2 regions of the Kribbella sp. NPDC051952 genome follow, and region 2 is predicted to be linked to the other one. Evidence: riboswitches for the same ligand, from Rfam matches in the RefSeq annotation. Region 2 holds a riboswitch; the other holds the start of a gene.
What was found. Region 2 has a riboswitch for thiamine pyrophosphate ahead of thiS (sulfur carrier protein ThiS). Riboswitches for the same ligand answer to the same signal wherever they lie in the genome.
Positions count from the first base shown of each region.

Region 1: it holds a riboswitch for thiamine pyrophosphate, as region 2 does, so the genes downstream of both, AB0L70_RS03905 (cytosine permease) here and thiS (sulfur carrier protein ThiS) in region 2, are expected to answer to the same signal.

Region 1 is NZ_JBFAXQ010000001.1:795,164-798,566, reverse strand. Features, by position in the region: gene AB0L70_RS03905 (cytosine permease) at 18-1,355, opposite strand; TPP riboswitch at 1,349-1,465, opposite strand; gene AB0L70_RS03900 (alpha/beta hydrolase) at 1,485-2,147, opposite strand; gene AB0L70_RS03895 (hypothetical protein) at 2,144-2,962, opposite strand; gene AB0L70_RS03890 (DUF3152 domain-containing protein) at 3,021-3,403, opposite strand, start outside.
Region 2 is NZ_JBFAXQ010000012.1:43,614-47,016, forward strand. Features, by position in the region: gene AB0L70_RS22280 (DUF6807 family protein) at 1-214, shown strand, start outside; gene AB0L70_RS22285 (thiazole synthase) at 293-1,066, opposite strand; gene thiS (sulfur carrier protein ThiS) at 1,068-1,271, opposite strand; TPP riboswitch at 1,262-1,372, opposite strand; gene AB0L70_RS22295 (hypothetical protein) at 1,470-2,456, shown strand; gene AB0L70_RS22300 (DUF5937 family protein) at 2,453-3,397, opposite strand.

The DNA of each region.
Region 1 (3,403 bases), on a different contig from region 2:
GGTCGAAAGTATCCCGGTTACTCCGGGTCAGTGACCAGGGGGCGGCGCCCGACCCGTCCGAGGAGCACCGCGGCCAGCATCGAGACGACAATCGAGGTGTAGGTCGCGCCCAGCCAGGCGGGCACCGGCTGGTGGTTGAACAGGGCCTGCTGGACGTCAGTCCAGAACGGTGACCAGCCGGCTACGGTGCCGGGGTTGACGAGTTGGTAGGCGACGAAGCCGATCAGCCAGGCGACTGTGGGCTGCCACCGGAACCTCGCCGTACTCGAGACGTCCCAGTTCATCTTGCTCACCAGGAAGAAGTCGGCGATCGCGACCGCGAACAGCGGGACGAAGACCGAGCCGATCAGGTAGAGGAACTGGGTGTAGTTGCCCAGGTCAACCATCAGCGCGATACCGGTGGCGATCACGCCGATCGCGACCGAGATCCACCGGCGGTCGACGTGACCGATCAGGTTGTGTGCGGCCATCGTGGTCGAGTAGACGTTCGCGTACGCCTCGTCGACCTCGTCCACGAGCAGAACGAACAGCGCGAACGCGCCGGCCGGGAGAGTGACCAGTGCGGTGATCACGTCCTCGCTGTTGGTCTGCAGGGTCGCGACCGCGAAGACGCCCATGGCGTAGTAGGCGATCGCGGCGATGCCGTAGCCGAGCGACGATCCCGCGAACGCGGCCTTGTTGGTCCGTGAGTGCCGGGTGTAGTCGGCGGCCAGCGGCGCGAACGAGACCACCCCGGCGGCGGCCAGGTCGACCGCAGGCCAGAAGCCGAACACGCTGTCCTGCGGCAGATCGTGCACCGGCTTGCTGAGCACCTGCACGAACAGGTACACCGATGCGATCAGCACCAGCCAGACCATGAACTTCCGCAGCACCTTCACACTGCCCAGCGGCCGGACCGCCATCGTCGTGGCGATCACCCCGGCCAGTACGACGAACAGCCAGCGCCAGCGCTCACTCGTCACGGCCACCGCGGCCTGGGAGATGACGATGATCTCCATCGTGGCCCAGCCGACGTTCTGCGCGATGTTCAGCACCGTCGGCGCGATCGAACCGCGCCGGCCGAAGATCCCACGCAGGCTCGCCATCGCCGGCGCTCCGGTCTGGGACCCGAACACAGCGGCACCGCCGACCACCAGGGCACCCATTCCGCAGCCGACGACGACTGCGAGGAGTCCCTGCCACAGCGAGCCCGTGTACGCCGCCACCAGCGCGCCCGTGACCGGGCCGAACAGTGAGATGCCGAAATTGCCCCAGAGTGTGAACTGGTCCAGGAATCCGAGTGTTCGGGGCGCATCCGTGGTGAGGACGAGCGGCGCCTCGGTCTGACTGGCAGGACGAACAGCAGTACTGGTCATGATGACCCGCTCCCTACGCCGGCATTACCCGGTCAGGTTCAGGCGGTCGGCGACCCAGCTGTCGCCCTCTCAGCCCGCGCATCTCGGTGCGAGCTCCCGCAAGGTTGTTTGCGCGTCAACGATAGCGCGTCACGTGGGTGGCGGCATGGTGGCTGCTCGCTGGATGAGCGCGGCGACCTCGGGGCCGTTCGTCAGGATCGGCATGTGGGAGCCGGTTTCGAGGGTGCGGGCCTCGCCGTGGCTCAGCTCGGCGAGCCGCTGAACCCACTCGGCCGGGGAGATCAGGTCGTGCTTGCCGCGCACGATGACTACCGGCACCCGGACCCGGGTGATGATCGCGGCCAGGTCGTGGTGCCGGGCCGCTTCCGCAGCGCGGGCGATCGCGGGAATCGTCGTACGGGCGTATTGCGGGGTCACGGCCCGGATCAGCTTGGGCACCTCGGGTACGGCGGAGCCCAGCCAGCGCACGGTCCGGTCCACCCAGCTCGACATCCGGATGTCTCCGGTGGGAGCCGCGAGTACGAGCGCGTGCACCAGCTCTGGGTGGTTGACCGCGGTCTCGACCACGATCTGGCAGCTGGCGGAGTGGCCGACCAGGACCGACCGCTCGCGGATCTTCTCCGCGAGTGCCGCGCCCAGGGCTTCGGGGTGGAGGTCCTCGCGGGCTCCGGCGGGTTCGCCGTACCCGGGCAGGGTGATCACGTGGTACGGCGTGGTCAGGTGCTCGACCGTTTTGGCGTAGGACTCCGGCCCGAGTCCGAGGCCGGGGACCAGAACGACAGGTGTGCTCACTCCCAGGGCGCTTTGGCCGGTGGACCTTGGACGACCGGGTTACGGACCTCGGGCTTCAGCTCGCGGTACCCCAGCGCCAGTCCGGCCGCGAGGGTCAGCAGGCCGATCCCGCCCCAGCCGTACGCCGTCGGCAGCCGGTCGACCGAGTCGTCGATCGCACCCAGTCCGGTGGACAGGACCATGATGATCCAGATCAGGATCGGGATGATCGAGACTCCGACCAGCAGTAGCCCACCGAACTCGGCCGGGTCGGGCTGACGGCCTGCCTTGCGCCGGGCGAGGACGTCCCGGATCCACATCACCAGTGCGGCCGCGCCGACCACGATCAGCAGGAGCTGGCCGATCGCGTCGAGGACGTCCGTACGCAACGGGTGGTTGAGCGGTGAGCCGGGCGCTTGGGAGATCTCCCGGAGTGCGACGCGCTGGACGGACACGACGAGCAGACCGTAGATGCCGGCGACCAGCGCGGCCAGACCGACTACGCGGGCGGCGCGGGGGTCGCGGGGCGCGACTAGCTCTTCCCGCCCGTATGTCGGGAGCTCGTGCTGCTGTGGATGCGTCGCGGGACCGTATGGGGTGCCAGGACGGTAGTTGGGCGGCTGCGTATAGGTCGGGCCTTGCGGAGGCGCTTGCGGCGGTCCTGGCTGAGAGCCGTAGGGCTGGGGGTCGGCGTACGGTCCCGGCTGCGGGTTGGGGTGCGGGCCGGTTCCGTACGTGCCACCGCCGTACGGCGTGGGCGGGGCGTAGTGCTGCTCCTCGCCGGACTGCTCGGGCTCGTCGCCCCGGCCGTACGTCGGGAAATCCTGTGACGACATCGCTACTCCCTCCCGTCCGGTCTCAGCTTAGAGGGCGTCCGGGAGTTCCCGGACGGCCTCAGGTTGCTTTGACGGTCGGCCACGCGTTCGGAAGGCAACCGGCCAGCCCCTTGGTCTGCTGCATCATCACCGGCGCGGGGGTCTTCGCGGTGGTGCAGGTCGAGTGACCATGGCCGAGCGCGTGCCCGACCTCGTGGTTGACCAGGTAGCTCCGGTAGAGCGACACGTCGCCGTTGTACGCCGGGATCGCGTACATCCACCGCTTGGCGTTCAGTACGACGCGGTCCTCGACCCGGCAGGACACCTCACCACCCGTGTCGAGCGGCAGGCACAGCTTGTCGGTCAGCTCCGGCGTGGCCAGGATGATCCGCAGGTCCACATCGGCCTTGTCGGACCGCTCGAAGCTGACCGGGTGGATCGCCTGCCAGCCGCGCGGGTCCG
Region 2 (3,403 bases):
GGTCACCACGCTGCTGCTCGTCCAGCCTGACGAGATCCGGCCGTGGTTCGTCCGCTCCACCGGGTACGTCGGTGCCGGGCCGGCGCTGGCCTGGTCCGAGCCGCTGGATCTTCAACCCAACCAGGAGTTGTCGCTGACCCTCACGGCGTACTTGCTGGATCGTTCGCTGGATGCCTCCGAGGCGGCTCGGCTCGCTGACTCAGGACGTCGGTAGACCCGTCGTCGGTGACTCAGGACGTCGGTAGACCCGTCGTCGGTGACTCAGGACGTCGGTAGACCCGTCGTCGGTGACTCAGGACGTCGGTAGGCCTGTCGTCGGTGACGATGCGTGGGCCGACTGCCAGCGGCGGGGGACTCGTCCGGCCAGGCGGGCGGCCCGTCCAGCGGAGACGGCGTCGCGCATCGCGGCGGCCATCAGGGCAGGCTTCTCGGCGCGCGTCACCGGAGTGGCGAGCATGACCGCGGCACACCCGAGCTCCATGGCCAGCGCCGCGTCACTCGCCGTACCGATGCCTGCGTCAACGATCACCGGAACGTTCGCGGCCTCGGCGATCAGCGCGATGTTGTGGGGGTTGCGGATGCCGAGGGCGGAACCGATGGGTGCCGCCAACGGCATCACCGCCGCACAGCCCGCCTGCTCCAGCCGGCGCGCGAGGATCGGGTCGTCATTCGTGTAGGGCAGCACGGTGAATCCGTCCGCCACCAGGGCTTCCACGGCATCGAGCAACTCGAACGGATCAGGCAGCAGCAGGTGATCGTCGGCCACGACCTCGACCTTGATCAGGTCCGTGCCCAGCGCCTCGCGGGCGAGTTTGGCCGTCAGCACCGCCTCGGCGGCAGTGTGACAACCGGCCGTGTTCGGCAGTACGTCGATGTTGTGCTTCTTCAGTACGTCGAGCACCGAGCCCTCGTGACCCGTGCCGAGCCGGCGCATCGCGACCGTGGTCAATTGGGTGCCGGAGGCAATCAATGCCTCCTCCATCACTTCCAGGTTGGCCGAACCGCCCGTCCCCATGATCAGGCGAGACGTGTACGTCCGCCCGCCGAGCTCCAGTGGATCGTCCATCTCAGCCTCCCTGCACCGCACTGACGATCTCGACCCGATCGCCTGGTTTCACTGTCGTGGCAGCCCATTCGGCCCGGGTCAGCACGCTCTGATTGACCGCGACCGCGATCCCGGTCTGTTTGTCGGAGAACGCCCGTACCAACTCCGCGACGGACTTCCCGGCGACGTCGGTCGCCGTACCGTTGACCCACACAGACTCTTCCATCGCTTCCTCCCTACGCCGGAATTACCCGATTCAGGTTCAGCGGTCGGTGACGGCGTAGTCACCCTCTCAGCCCACTCCTGCGAGCTCCCGCGGCGTTTCGACTCTAGCTCACGCCGACCGGCGACACTAATGCGTCTCGCAGCCACTTACACCAGCACCGGAAACCGCTACCGTGTGTATTGGGGAGGGTGAGCTGTCATGGGGAAGAACGATCAGGCTCACGGGGGCAGAAGACGGAGCCTGCTGATCGCCGCAGGTGGAGTGGTTGCTGCCGCCGCGGTGGTCGTCGTCGCGCTGAGTACTGTCCTGTCCGGGACCGACCCAGGCTCGACCGGTCCGCCGACGACGGTCCGTCCGACGACGACCGATCCGGTGACAACGCCAGAGCCGACGCAGAGCAGTATGCCGACGGTGCGGCCGACGGGTCCGGCTTCGTCCCGGCAGCCGACGTCGCGGGAGAAGTACGAGCAGGCGGCGAAGGACGAGCTCGAGCAGGGGCTGGTTGCCTACAACCTGCCGGCTCAGGCTCGGGTCGACGAGGGTTTCGACGTCACGGTGCGAGTGCAGCGCGGCACCGCGACGGTGTCCCCGTCCCTGAAAACGCTGCCCGGCAAGGCCCCGGTCGTCATCGAGAACCTGCCTGTCGGCACCTACATGCGGGCCGAGTTGCGCGGCTCCGGTTTCGGCATCGAGCCGCTCAGCGACCCGCTCCAGCTCATTGACCGGGTGAGCGAGTGGACCTGGCGGGTGACACCGCAGGCCGATGGTTCACGGACGCTCCGGCTGACGCTGGTGGTGGAGCTGAACGACCTTCCACTCAGCAACCGCACCTTCGACCGTACGGTCCAGGTCGAGGTCAAGAAGAAGGCGCCCTGGTACGAGCGTGCCCGAGGGCTGCTCGATCTCCCGGGGGTGGTGACCGCGCTCGTCATCGCCGCGATCCTGGGATCCGCCAAACTCGCCCGAGTCTGGTGGCTACGCCGAAAAGCCGAAGAGGAGGCAGCCGCAGAAGATCCTCCAGATGGTGCTCCGGACGCGGCTCCGCCCCCGGACGTTGCTCCGGGCGCGGCGGCGGCTCCGGGCGCTGGCCCGCACGCCGCTCCGGGCGTTGCGCCGGATGTGCCGGTGCCGGTTGCGAACGGTACGCCGGCGGGCAACCCTGCACCGAATGGGAAAGGCCCTTAGTCGGGGTCAGATCCGGTCAGGAGAGCCGCGAGTTCGGTCGGGCGATAGAGCACCTGCTTCCCGGTCCGCTGCGCCTCGACCAACCCAGTACGACGAAGCAACTGCAGATGCTGGCTAACCGCCGAGGGCGTGACCTTCAACTCCCCGGCCAGGTCGGTCGTGGTCCGAGGATGCGTAAGCAACGTGAGGATGTGCGCCCGCGGCGTACCGATCAATTGAGCCAGATCGTCCCGCGACGGCGGCTCGACCACCGACCACAAATGCGCCTGACCACGCGGCGGATACCCCAGCAGCGGCTCAGCTCCGATGTCGAACGGAATCACCGCATGCGGCCCGAACAACGTCGGCTGCAGCACCAGCCCCCGCCCGTCCACCTTCTCCTCTCGGCTCGGATCACTCACCCGATCGATCCGCAGCAGACCGTCCGCATAAGAGATCGCCGGCCCCAGCCCGTTGAGCATCGCCCCGGTCCCGTGCTGGGTCAGCACGTGCCCGCGATAACTGATGTCCGCCGACAGAATCGTCCGCATCCGATCCCAGTACGGCGCCATCACCGCCTGCCAGTACTCGCGCAACACCTCAACCACCCGCGCCACACTCAGCTGGTCGGGCAGCTCCTGATTGACCGCCGTCACCTGCCGCTCGAACGTATCCCGATCAACAGCCGCAATGATCTCCAGCTCATCCTCGAGCTGCGTCAACGGCGAGGTAGGCCGCGGCGTCAGAAAATCGGGACTCCCCATCGTGTCGTTGACCAACCACCGCAACACGTCCCAATCCAGCCGCTCGAGCTTCGGCTGCACAGCCTGAACCCACTGCAACTGCAGAGGAAACCGCCCCGGATCCCGCAACGCCCGCAACGACAACACCATCTCCGCCGCCGGCGAAACCGCAAACCGAACCTCCGCCAGATCCCCCGAAGTCAGCTCATAAGTCAACACCCCAGC